3 regions of the Streptomyces sp. NPDC058464 genome follow, and region 2 is predicted to be linked to each of the others. Evidence: riboswitches for the same ligand, from Rfam matches in the RefSeq annotation. Region 2 holds a riboswitch; each other region holds the start of a gene.
What was found. A riboswitch is a leader RNA that binds a small molecule or an ion and turns the genes downstream of it on or off. The one in region 2 is predicted to bind cobalamin.
Positions count from the first base shown of each region.

Region 1: it holds a riboswitch for cobalamin, as region 2 does, so the genes downstream of both, ACFWPQ_RS21225 (HoxN/HupN/NixA family nickel/cobalt transporter) here and metE (5-methyltetrahydropteroyltriglutamate--homocysteine S-methyltransferase) in region 2, are expected to answer to the same signal.
Region 3: it holds a riboswitch for cobalamin, as region 2 does, so the genes downstream of both, ACFWPQ_RS06680 (cobalamin biosynthesis protein) here and metE (5-methyltetrahydropteroyltriglutamate--homocysteine S-methyltransferase) in region 2, are expected to answer to the same signal.

Region 1 covers NZ_JBHXMA010000015.1:152,508-156,495, reverse strand. The annotation lists gene ACFWPQ_RS21240 (glycosyl hydrolase) at 1-200, opposite strand, end outside; gene ACFWPQ_RS21235 (MFS transporter) at 420-1,637, shown strand; gene ACFWPQ_RS21230 (ArsR/SmtB family transcription factor) at 1,645-2,004, opposite strand; cobalamin riboswitch at 2,085-2,303, shown strand; gene ACFWPQ_RS21225 (HoxN/HupN/NixA family nickel/cobalt transporter) at 2,331-3,425, shown strand; gene ACFWPQ_RS21220 (hypothetical protein) at 3,567-3,842, shown strand; gene ACFWPQ_RS21215 (heavy metal translocating P-type ATPase) at 3,896-3,988, shown strand, end outside.
Region 2 covers NZ_JBHXMA010000012.1:189,414-193,401, reverse strand. The annotation lists gene metE (5-methyltetrahydropteroyltriglutamate--homocysteine S-methyltransferase) at 1-1,748, opposite strand, end outside; cobalamin riboswitch at 1,904-2,122, opposite strand; gene ACFWPQ_RS18445 (IclR family transcriptional regulator) at 2,250-2,972, opposite strand; gene mhpD (2-keto-4-pentenoate hydratase) at 3,047-3,844, shown strand; gene ACFWPQ_RS18435 (acetaldehyde dehydrogenase (acetylating)) at 3,841-3,988, shown strand, end outside.
Region 3 covers NZ_JBHXMA010000003.1:349,293-353,280, reverse strand. The annotation lists gene ACFWPQ_RS06690 (anion permease) at 1-1,022, shown strand, start outside; gene ACFWPQ_RS06685 (hypothetical protein) at 1,042-1,269, shown strand; cobalamin riboswitch at 1,412-1,552, shown strand; gene ACFWPQ_RS06680 (cobalamin biosynthesis protein) at 1,653-2,663, shown strand; gene ACFWPQ_RS06675 (cobyric acid synthase) at 2,660-3,988, shown strand, end outside.

The sequences.
Region 1 (3,988 bases), on a different contig from region 2:
TCATCGTCCTCGGCTGTCACCTTGGGGGCGACGGACCCCACCGACTGCGTGCGTTCGGCGGCGAGCCGGGCGAGTGCGCGGGCGCCGAACGGGGTGTTGTTCTGGCCGGACGCGGCGCCTGCGGGGAGCGCGACGAGTGCGGCGGTTGCGGTGATGGCACAGGTCGTGAGCCATCGTCTTCTTCGGGTTGGTGCTGACACCGGATCCTCCCAAACGGGCTTTCGTACGGCCGTCGCTGGGACCCGATCACGGGCGGGAGGGCGTGTCCGGAACTTGGGCAGGCCTTGACTGGAACCTGTCATTTCAGGTCCCCGGGGGGGGGGAGGAGGGCCGGCCGCCGCCGGGAAACGGGTCGGAGGATGATGGGCGGCACGGACGTACCGGAACCGGTGGCGTCCGCGACGAGGAGACGTACGCCCATGACAGCCCCGAAGCCCCCGGCGGCCCACCCGGCAGCACCGGCCCGGATGCGGCCCTGGCGGTTCGTGGTGTGGTTCGGCACGGTCAGTCTGCTCGCGGACTTCGTGTACGAGGGCGCCCGCTCGATCACCGGACCGCTGTTGGCCTCGCTGGGGGCGTCGGCACTGGTGGTGGGTGTGGTGACGGGTGCGGGCGAGGCGGCGGCGCTCGGACTGCGGCTGGTCTCGGGGCCGTTGGCGGACCGCACGCACCGCTTCTGGGGGCTGACGATCGCCGGGTACGCGCTGACGGTGATCTCCGTACCGCTGCTGGGCGCGGTCGGTGTGCTCTGGGCCGCCTGCGCGCTGGTGATCGCCGAGAGGGTGGGCAAGGCGGTGCGCTCACCCGCCAAGGACACCCTGCTGTCGCACGCGACCGCCGCCACCGGGCGCGGGCGCGGCTTCGCCGTCCACGAGGCGATGGACCAGGTCGGCGCACTGATCGGCCCGCTCGTCGTGGCCGGCGTGCTCGCGCTCACCGGCGACGACTACGGGCCGGCGCTCGGCGTGCTCGCCGTCCCGGGAGTCGCGGTGCTGGGTGTGCTGGTGTGGCTGCGGGCCCGCGTGCCCGATCCGGCGGCGTACGAGCGGGAGGCCGCCGTCTCCGCGGACGAGCCCGCGCCCCAGGGCCGCCTGCCCCGCGCGTTCTGGACGTACGCGGCGTTCACCGCCGCCACCACCGCCGGCTTCGCCACCTTCGGCGTGCTCTCCTACCACCTCGTCCAGCACCACCTGATGACGGCGGCCTGGGTACCCGTGCTGTACGCCGCCGCGATGGCCGTCGACGCCCTCGCCGCGCTGGCGACCGGCTGGCTGTACGACCGGGTCGGCGCGCGGGTGCTGGTCGCCCTGCCGGTGCTGGCCGCCGCCGTCCCGATGCTGGCGTTCGCGGACACCGTGACGGTGGCCGTGCTCGGCTCCCTGGTGTGGGGCGCGGCCATGGGCATCCAGGAGTCCACGCTGCGGGCGACGGTCGCCGACCTGGTGCCGCCCGGGCGTCGCGCGACGGCCTACGGCGTCTTCGCGGGGGTGGTCGGCGCGGCGAGCCTCGCGGGTGGCGCGCTGATCGGCGCCCTCTACGGGGTGTCGATCCCGGCGCTGATCGCGGTGGTCGTGACGGTTCAGGTGCTGGCCCTCGTCCTGCTGACGGTCGGCGGGCCGGCGAAGGCGCGACCCTGATCGTGGCTCAGCCGGGGTCGGGGGCGCAGTGCTTGAGCAGGTCGGCGGCGACCGGGTCGACGAGGCGATACCGCACGACCCGGCCCTCCTTCTCGCCCGCGACGACGCCGGCGGCGCGCAGCAGGCGCAGGGCCTGGGAGACGGCCGGGTCGTTCATGCCGGTCGCGACGGCGAGGTCCGAGACGGCCAGGGGGCCGGTCCCGTGCAGGGCCAGCAGGAGGGCGAGGCGTCCGGGGTCGGCCAGCAGGGAGAACCGCTCGGCCCACGCGTGGACGTGGCTCGGTTCGCCGATGGCGGCGATCGCGTCGCAGACCCGGTGGCCGTCGATGGTGCGGCGGTCGGCGCGCTCGGCGGGGACGAGGTGCATGGGGTCATCCTCGCAGGTGACCGGATGTGATCTTGGATACCTGCGCGGCTGCGCAGCTTTGCAGGGACGGGCGGGCGCACCTACGGTGGGCAGGCCGTGGTGTTCGGGAAGACCGGTGACGGCCCTCGCAGTTCAGGGGGGCTCAGGCCGGAGCGGCCCTCGCCACTGTGATCGGGGAGTCTCCGTCCCAGCTGGGCACGTTGTGCACGGTCACTGTCCGCCCACGGGCGGATGGGAAGGCCGGACGGACACGCACCACCCCGTAAGCCAGGAGACCGGCCACGGCATCTCACGAAGTGATCCACGAGGTGCTGGAGCGTGACCGTATGACCCTGCCCGAGACCAGGCCTGCCGCCTTCCGCTGGCGGCGGGAGGACACCCTGAGGACCGCCGGGCTGATGGCGGTGATCGCCGCCCTGCACGTCGCCGCCTTCGGCATCCTCTTCCTGCTCGTCGTCCCCGGGCACTACGAGATCGGCTCCAAGGCGTTCGGCATCGGGCTCGGCGTCACCGCCTACACGCTCGGCATGCGGCACGCCTTCGACGCCGACCACATCGCCGCGATCGACAACACCACCCGCAAGCTGATGGCGGACGGCAGGCGGCCGGTGTCGGTGGGGTTCTGGTTCGCCCTCGGGCACTCCAGCGTGGTCGTCGCGATGGCCGCGCTGGTGGCGGGCGGCGCCCAGGTCGCCGGCACCCTCATGAACGACGACTCCCGAACGCACCAGACGCTCGGGGTCATCGGTACGACCGTCTCCGGCTCCTTCCTCTACGTCATCGCCGCACTCAACCTCGTGGCCCTGGCGGGCATCCTGAGGGTGTTCCGGGCGATGCGGGCCGGGACGTACGACGAGCGGGCGCTCGAACAGCACCTGGACTCCCGGGGGTTCATGAACCGCATCCTCGGGCGCCTCACCAGGTCCATCACCCGCCCGGGGCAGATGTACCCGCTCGGCTTCCTCTTCGGCCTCGGCTTCGACACGGCCACCGAGGTCACGCTGATGGTGATGGCCGGCTCGGGGGCGGCGGCCGGGCTGCCCTGGTACGCCGTGCTCTGCCTGCCGCTGCTGTTCGCGGCCGGGATGAGCCTGTTCGACACCCTCGACGGCACCTTCATGAACTTCGCCTACCAGTGGGCGTTCTCCAACCCGGTCCGCAAGGTGTTCTACAACCTCACCATCACCGGTCTGTCCATCGCCGTCGCCTTCCTGATCGGCACCATCGAGCTCGTGGGCGTGCTGCACGAGAAGCTGGACCTGACCGACGCCGTGACCGGCTGGATCGCCGGGCTCGACCTGGACAACGTGGGCTATCTCATCGTCGGCCTGTTCGTGGCGGTGTGGGCGGCGGCGGTCGCGTACTGGCGGCTGGCCAAGGTGGAGCAGCGGTGGGCGGCCCGGCCGGCCGAGGGCGGCTGACGCCCGGCCGCGTGAACCGGTGACGTGCGTCACGGCACGGCCTCGTCCGTTCCGGGAACTCACCTCCCGTCCCGACCGACCTCTGATGCAGCACGGCTCGATTCGGCCGAAGCCGTGCCCTGCGACCTGGAGACACGGTTGATGAACGAGTCCCGGCAATCCCCCTCAGGGGCAGGTGCGGTGGTGCGAAGGTCCGCGCCACCGCCCGCGCTCTGCGGCTTCCTTCTGCTGCTGGCGCTGATGTTCACGGTGTCGTACGCCGTCGGAACGGCCTCCGGCCCGGTGGCGCCCGGTATGCACGGCACCGGAGCGGGCGCCGGCGGAACGGACGGCGTCGGTGGTGGCGGTGGCGACGGGGGAGACGGCACGGGCATGGACGACATGAACATGGGCGGCGGACACGGGAGCGGTCGGTGACGGGCGCGGAGTCCGTCACCGTTCTGGTGACCACGGACCTGGCCGTCGGCGGCATGACCTGCGCGGCCTGTGTGAGGCGCGTCGAGAAGAAGCTGGGCGGGCTGGACGGCGTCACGGCGACCGTCAATCTCGCCACCGGGCGCGCC
Region 2 (3,988 bases):
TGGTCGTCGCGGACGAACGACCAGGCCAGCATGGTCACCGGCCCGGTCAGCATGCCCTTGACGGGGAGGTCGGTGAGGGACAGGGCGTACGACGTCCAGCGCACCGTCATCGGCTCGGGGCGGGAGATGTCACCGGCCAGGACCGGCGGGCGCACGTACCGGGTGCCGTACGACTGGACCCAGCCGTGCCGGGTGGCCAGGTACCCCGTCAACTGCTCGGCGAAGTACTGGACCATGTCGTTGCGTTCGGGTTCGCCGTGCACCAGGACGTCCAGGCCGGCCTTCTCCTGGAAGGCGACCACCTCCCGGATCTCGGACCTGACCCGCTCCTCGTAGCCGGCCGTGTCGATCCGGCCCGCCCGCAGGTCCGCGCGTGCGGTGCGCAGTTCGCCGGTCTGCGGGAACGAGCCGATGGTCGTCGTCGGCAGCAACGGCAGCCGCAGGTGGGCGCGTTGGGCGGCGGCGCGGTCGGGGTACGGCTGGGCGCGGCGGACGTCGGCCGGGGTGACGGCGGCGCACCGGGCACGGACCGCGGGATCACAGGTGATCGGTGAACCCGCCCGGGAGGCCAGGTCGGCCCGGTTGGCGGCGAGTTCGGCGGCGATGGTGTCGGGCCCCTGGGCGAGCCCCTTGGCGAGGGTGACGATCTCGGCGGTCTTCTGCTTCGCGAAGGCCAGCCAGCGCAGGACCTGCGGAGCGATGTCCCGCTCGGCGGCCGTGTCCAGTGGCACGTGGAGGAGGGAGCAGGAGGCGGCGACGTCGACCCGGCCGGCGAGGCCCAGCAGGGTGCCGAGGGTGGTGAGGGACGCCGGCAGGTCGTTGACCCAGACGTTGCGGCCGTCGACGACACCGGCGACCAGCCGCTTGCCGGGCAGCCCCCCGACGGCGGCCAGGGCGTCCAGGTTGGCGGCCGCCGCCCCGGTGAAGTCCAGGGCGAGCCCCTCGACCGGGGCCTTCGCCAGCACCGGCAGGGCCTCGCCGAGCCGGCCGAAGTAGGAGGCGACCAGGAGCTTCGGCCGGTCGGTGCGGGCGCCCAGGTCGCGGTAGGCGCGGGCGACGGCGGCCAGCTCGCCCGGGGTGCGGTCCTGGACCAGGGCGGGCTCGTCGAGCTGCACCCACTCGGCCCCGGCCGCCCGCAGGTCGGCGAGTACCTCGGCGTACACCGGGAGCAGCCGGTCGAGGAGGATGAGCGGGTCGAAGCCGGCGGGCACACCGGGCGCCGGCTTGGCGAGCAGCAGATAGGTGACCGGGCCGACCAGCACCGGCCGGGCCGCGAGCCCGAGGGCCAGCGCGTCCCGCAGCTCGTCCACCTGCTTGGCGGAGTTCGCGGCGAAGACGGTGTCGGGACCCAACTCCGGCACCAGGTAGTGGTAGTTGGTGTCGAACCACTTCGTCATCTCCAGCGGCGCGCTGTCCTGGGTGCCGCGGGCCATGGCGAAGTAGCCGTCCAGGGCATCGGCTTCGACGGCGGCGCGGTGCCGCTCGGGGACGGCGCCGACCATCACGGTGGTGTCGAGGACGTGGTCGTAGTACGAGAAGTCGCCGGTCGGCACCTCGTGGAGGCCGGCCTCGGCGAGCTGCCGCCAGGTGGAGCGGCGCAGTTCGGCGGCGGTGGCCCGCAGGGCGCCGGCGGTGACCCGGCCCTGCCAGTAGCTCTCGATCGCCTTCTTCAGTTCCCGGGCCGGCCCCTGGCGGGGGTAGCCGTACACGGTGGCCCGGGCTGCCGCGGCTGCGGACTTGGCTGTCACGGAGATCTCCTTCGCGAGACGATTCCCTGAGATCCCGGTGACGGGACGAGAGCGCGAAGGGATGACGAACCGGACGGCGGCGGTCGTATACGACCGTCCGTCCGATGTGCACGCCGACCCGCCCACGAGGTCACCGGGATGTCCGCGCACGAGTGGTTCGCACACGGGCAGTTGGCAGGTCTTCGGACTCGCGGGCGCGTCTCGTGGCCGTACGAGACCCCTACTGGCCGTCGCTTCCCGGATCCGGTGGATCCAGTGCGTATGACGGCGGTCGTTCCCACTCACCGCTGCGGGGCAGTCCCGGACTCACACCGGGTTCCCTCTTACGACACCCCGCCTGGCGGACAGGGCGAACCAGCTGCGGCACCCACCTTACGACCCCGGCCAGGGGCGCGCCCCAAAGGGGCGCGGGGAACTGCGCGACCAGCCAAGGACAAACCCGCACCCGCCGTCCGCGAACACCCCCACCCCCCTAGGCGAACGTCTCCCTACCCCAACAACTCACCGACCTGACCGCAACGCCCGCGACAGGCCCAGCGCAGCGGTCCGCACCGCCGGTGCCAGCTGCGCCGGCCGAAACCGCCCGCACGGCACGGCCACCGACAGTGCCGCCACCGCCGTCGGCCCGTCGAAAACCGGCGCCGCGATACAGCTGACCCCCTCCGCGGCCTCTTCCTCCTCGTACGCCAGCCCGGCGACCTGCGCCTGCTCCACTGCCGTACGCAGCCGCGCAGGCTCCGTCATCGAGCGGGCCGTCAACCGCGGCAGCGGCGCCGCCAGCACCTCCTCGACCAGCTCGGCGCCCGAGAACGCCAGCAGGGCCTTGCCGACCCCGGTGCAGGTCAGCGGGAGCCGGCCGCCGATCCGGGACGGCAGCCGCAGCACGTCGTGGCCGTGGATGCGCTCGACGTAGACCACCTCGTGGCCCTCGCGCACCCCGAGGTGCACGGTCTCGTGGGTGGCCTCGAACAGGTCCTGGAGGAACGGCAGCGCGGCCTCCCGCAGATCCTGTCGGCGCGGCACCAGCGACCCCAGCTCGAAGAGGGCGCCGCCCAGCCGGTAGGTGTCCGCGTCCCGCTCCAGCAGGCCGAGCCGGACCAGCTCGGCGCAGAGCCGGAACACGGTGGTCTTGGGCAGCTTGGACCGCTCGGCCAGTTCCGTCAGACGGAACGCGCCGCCGTTCGGTCGGTAGCAGTCCAGGACCGCCACGGCCTTGTCGAGCATGTTTCCCTGATTGCTGTTCCGTACCACGGAACATATTTTGCCTCGTTTCCCGGCGCCCGCCTATACCTGTCGGCATGAGCCCTGACCTCGTCACCAAGGTGGCCGACGTCCTCGACGAAGCCACCCGCACCGGCATCCCCTGCGCCCCTGTGCGCGCCCTCCTCCCCGAGGACGACATCGAGACCGCCTACGCGGTGCAGCGGCTGCACGTCGAGCGTGGCATGGCCGCGGGCCGCCGGCTGGTGGGCCGCAAGATCGGGCTGACCTCGCCCGCCGTGCAGCGGCAGCTCGGGGTCGGACAGCCCGACTTCGGGGCCCTCTTCGCGGACATGGCGGTCGCCGAGGGCGAGCCGGTCGCGGCCGGCCGGCTCCTCCAGCCCAAGGTGGAGGCCGAGGTCGCCCTGGTCCTCGCCACCGACCTGCCGCACCGCGACCCGACCGTCGCCGACCTGCTGCGGGCCACCGCCTTCGCGCTGCCCGCGCTGGAGATCGTGGACAGCCGGATCGCCGACTGGGACATCACCATCGTCGACACCGTCGCCGACAACGCCTCCAGCGGCCTGTTCGTCCTCGGCGGCACACCGGTCCCGCTGGACCGGGTCGACCTGCGTGGGGTCCGGATGACCCTGGCCAAGAACGGCGAGACCGTCTCGCAGGGCACCGGCGCCGACTGCCTGGGCAGCCCGCTCACCGCCGCCCGCTGGCTCGCCGCCACCCTGGCCGGGCTCGGCGACCCGCTGCGGGCCGGCGACATCGTCCTGACCGGAGCGCTCGGCCCGATGGCGGTCGCCGCCGAGGGCGACGAGTTCACCGCCCGCATCGAGGGCCTCGGCACGGTCGGGGTCACCTTCGCCACCGAGGGAGCAGCATGACCACGAAGGTCGCCGTCATCGGGTCCGGGAACATCGGCACCGACCTGATGATCAAGATCCTGCGGCTCTCCGAGTCCCTGGAGATCGCCGCCATGGCCGGTATCGACCCGGACTCGGACGGCCTGGCCCGCGCCCGCCGCCTCA
Region 3 (3,988 bases), on a different contig from region 2:
CCGAGGTCATCTTCGCCGCGCTCGTCGGCGCCATCCTCTGGAACCTCGTGACCTGGCTGGTGGGCCTGCCCTCCAGTTCCTCGCACGCCCTCATGGGCGGTCTGGTCGGCGCCACCGTCGCCTCCGCCGGCTTCGGCGCGGTCCACGGCGACGTGCTCGTCACCAAGGTCCTGCTCCCGGCGGTCGCCGCCCCCCTGGTCGCGGGCCTCGCGGCGACGCTCGCCACCCGCCTGTCCTACGCGATCGGCAAGAACGCCGACGACAACGCCACCCGCAAGGGCTTCCGCGCCGGCCAGATCGCCTCCGCCGGACTGGTCTCGCTCGCGCACGGCACCAACGACGCGCAGAAGACGATGGGCATCATCACCCTCGCGCTGATCGCGGGCGGCTCCATCGCGCCCGGCTCCAACCCTCCCACCTGGGTCATCCTCTCCGCCGGCCTCGCGATCGCGCTCGGCACCTACATCGGCGGCTGGCGGATCATCCGCACCATGGGCAAGGGCCTGACCGACCTTCAGCCGCAGCAGGGCTTCGCCGCCCAGACCAGCGCGGCCACCGCGATCCTGGCCTCCTCCCACCTCGGCTTCTCCCTCTCCACCACGCACGTCGTCTCCGGTTCGGTGATGGGCGCGGGCCTCGGCCGCAAGGGCGGCACGGTCCGCTGGTCCACCGCGACCCGCATGATGGTCGCCTGGGTGCTCACGCTCCCGGCCGCCGCGCTGGTCGGCGCCCTCGCCGAGTCCGTGACGGACCTAGGCGACTGGGGCACGGCGGTCGTCGCCGTCTTCCTGGTGGCCGCCAGTGCCACGATCTGGAAGCTCTCCCGCCGCGAGGTCGTGGACAGCAGCAACGTCAACGACACGGGCGCCACGGAGCCGGCCGGCGTGGTGACCACGGCGATCGCCGCCGTGACCCCGCCCCCCGCGGGCACGGTCACGGAGGACCTGACCGCCACGATCCCCTCCCCTTCCCCCTCCCCCGCCACGGCTGCCCCCGCGACCGACCCGGCCGCCACCGTCTGACCCCCGAGGAAGAAGCGACATGAACATCGACTGGGCAGCCATCGGCTCCGTCTTCGGCGTCAGCCTCGTGGCCACGGTGGGCCTGGTGGCCCTCTTCACCCTCGGCATCAAGGGCCTCTCCGCCCGCGAACGCGCCACCGCCCAGGGCAACTCCGCGGCTCTGGCCGTGACCGCCGCCTACCTCTGCTTCGCCGGCTGCACGGCCGCCGTGGCATGGGGCATCCACCTGATCGTGGCGAAGGCCTGACGCCGAAGGGCCTCACCGGCGCCGAGAAGGCTCCTCTCCGTCCGCTCGGAGAGGAGCCTTCGGCATGCCCCACGGGCCCCGCCGGGCAACCGGTGTGGGCCTTCCCACACACTCCCCTCCCAGGTCAACGGCAAGTTGACGGGTCTTCCAGGGGCGTGGTGGACTTCCGAAGCCATGTACGGCGGCAAGGGAGGAAGCCGGTGTGAATCCGGCGCGGTCCCGCCACTGTCACCGGGGTAGCAATCCCCGGGAGCCAGGAACTCCCACCGCCGGTCTCGTCGAACCAGGGCGCGGACACCCTGAGTGAGGACATATCGCCATGCGCGGCTGCCGACCGAGGTTCAGCAACCGGCCCGTCCCCGACCCCGCGGCCGGCTGAGCCGATGGGTGCCGATCGCGTCTTCGCGTACGGCGCCGCCGCCGGCCTTCTCGGTGACCTGCTGCTCGGCGACCCGCGCCGGGGGCATCCGGTCGCCGTGTTCGGGCGGGCGGCCGGGGCCGTGGAGCGGGTGCTGTGGCGGGACCACCGCGGGTGGGGCGCGCTGCACACCGCCGTGTGCGCCGGCGGCGCCGTGGCGCTGGGCGCCGTGGCCCAGCGGGCCGTACGACCGTCCACCGCCGCGTCCGTCGCGCTGACCGCGGCCGCCACCTGGGCCGTCGTCGGGGGCACTTCGCTCGCCCGCGAGGCCCGCGTCATCGGGCGTGCCCTGGAGGCGGGTGACGTCGAGGCGGCCCGTGCCCGGCTGCCGCATCTGTGCGGACGGGATCCGCAGGCCCTGGACGCCGACGGGATCGCGCGGGCGGTCGTGGAGTCCGTCGCCGAGAACACGAGCGACGCGGTCGTCGGGGCGCTGGTGTGGGGGGCGGTGGGGGGTGTGCCCGGGCTGGTGGGGTTCCGGGCCGTCAACACCCTGGACGCCATGGTCGGGCACAGGTCGGCCCGGTACCGGAGGTACGGATGGGCCTCGGCGCGGCTGGACGACGTGGCGGGCTGGCCGGGGGCGCGGCTCACCGCCGTGCTGGCCGCGGTGGCCGGGGATGACCGGCGGGGGGCCGTACGGGCCTGGCGGGCCGATGCGGCGAAGCATCCGAGTCCCAACGCCGGGCCCGTGGAGGCTTCGTTCGCCGGGGCGTTGGGGGTGCGGCTCGGGGGGACGTTGTCGTACGGCGGGCGGGTCGAGCACCGGCCGGTGCTGAACGGGGAGGGGCGGAGCGTGGAGACCGGGGACATCCAGCGGGCGGTGCGGCTGTCACGGCGGGTGGGGTGGCTGGCGTTGGGGGTGAGTGCGGCGACTGCCTTGCTGCGGGGGCGGGTCGACCGGCCACAGCCGTTGCGGGTCGACCAGGCTCAGCGGTCGCGGTCGGCCATGCAGCGCCCCGGGGGTTCCTCATGAACAACCTCAAGAACAACGGAGGCCTCCTCGTCGCCGGTACCACCTCCGACGCCGGGAAGAGCGTCGTCACCGCCGGTATCTGCCGGTGGCTGGTGCGGCAGGGGGTGAAGGTCGCGCCGTTCAAGGCGCAGAACATGTCCCTCAACTCCTTTGTCACGCGCGAAGGTGCCGAGATCGGGCGGGCGCAGGCCATGCAGGCGCAGGCCTGCCGGGTGGAGCCGACCGCGCTCATGAACCCCGTGCTGCTCAAGCCCGGTGGCGAACAGAGCAGTCAGGTCGTGCTGCTCGGCAAGCCGGTCGGTGAGCTCAGCGCACGCGGGTACCACGGTGGACGGCAGCAGCGGCTGCTCGGCACCGTGCTCGACTGTCTCGCCGAGTTGCGGGGCACGTATGACGCGGTGATCTGTGAGGGGGCGGGCAGTCCGGCGGAGATCAACCTGCGCCGGACCGACATCGTGAACATGGGGATCGCCCGGAACGCCGGGCTGCCCGTGCTCGTGGTCGGGGACATCGACCGCGGGGGCGTGTTCGCCTCCTTCTTCGGGACCGTGGCGCTGTTGTCGCCGGAGGACCAGGCCCTCGTCGCCGGGTTCCTCGTCAACAAGTTCCGGGGGGACGTGTCCCTGTTGGAGCCGGGCCTGGACATGCTGCACGGGCTCACCGGGCGGCACACCTACGGCGTCCTCCCCTTCCGGCACGGGCTCGGGATCGACGAGGAGGACGGACTGAGGGTGTCCCTGCGCGGGACCGTCCGGGAGTCGAACACGGCCCCGCCCGTCGGGGCGGACGTGCTCCGGGTCGCCGTCTGTGCGATCCCGCTGATGTCCAACTTCACGGACGTGGACGCGCTGGCCGCCGAACCGGGCGTCGTGGTGCGGTTCGTGGACCGGCCGGAGGAGCTGGCCGACGCCGATCTCGTCATCGTCCCCGGCACCCGGGGGACGGTCCGGGCCCTGGAGTGGCTGCACGAGCGGGGGCTCGCGGACGCGCTGCGGCGCCGGGCCGCCGAACAGCGGCCCGTGCTCGGCATCTGCGGTGGCTTCCAGATCCTCGGCGAGCACATCGAGGACGAGGTCGAGAGCCGGCGCGGACAGGTGGACGGGCTCGGGGTGCTGCCCGTGCGCGTCCGGTTCGCCCGGGAGAAGACGCTCACCCGGCCCGTCGGGGAGGCCCTCGGCGAGCGGGTAGAGGGGTACGAGATCCATCACGGGGTCGGTGAGGTGACCGGCGGGGAGCCCTTCCTCGACGGGTGCCGGGTCGGGCAGACCTGGGGCACGCACTGGCACGGCTCCCTGGAGTCGGACGGTTTCCGGCGGGCCTTCCTG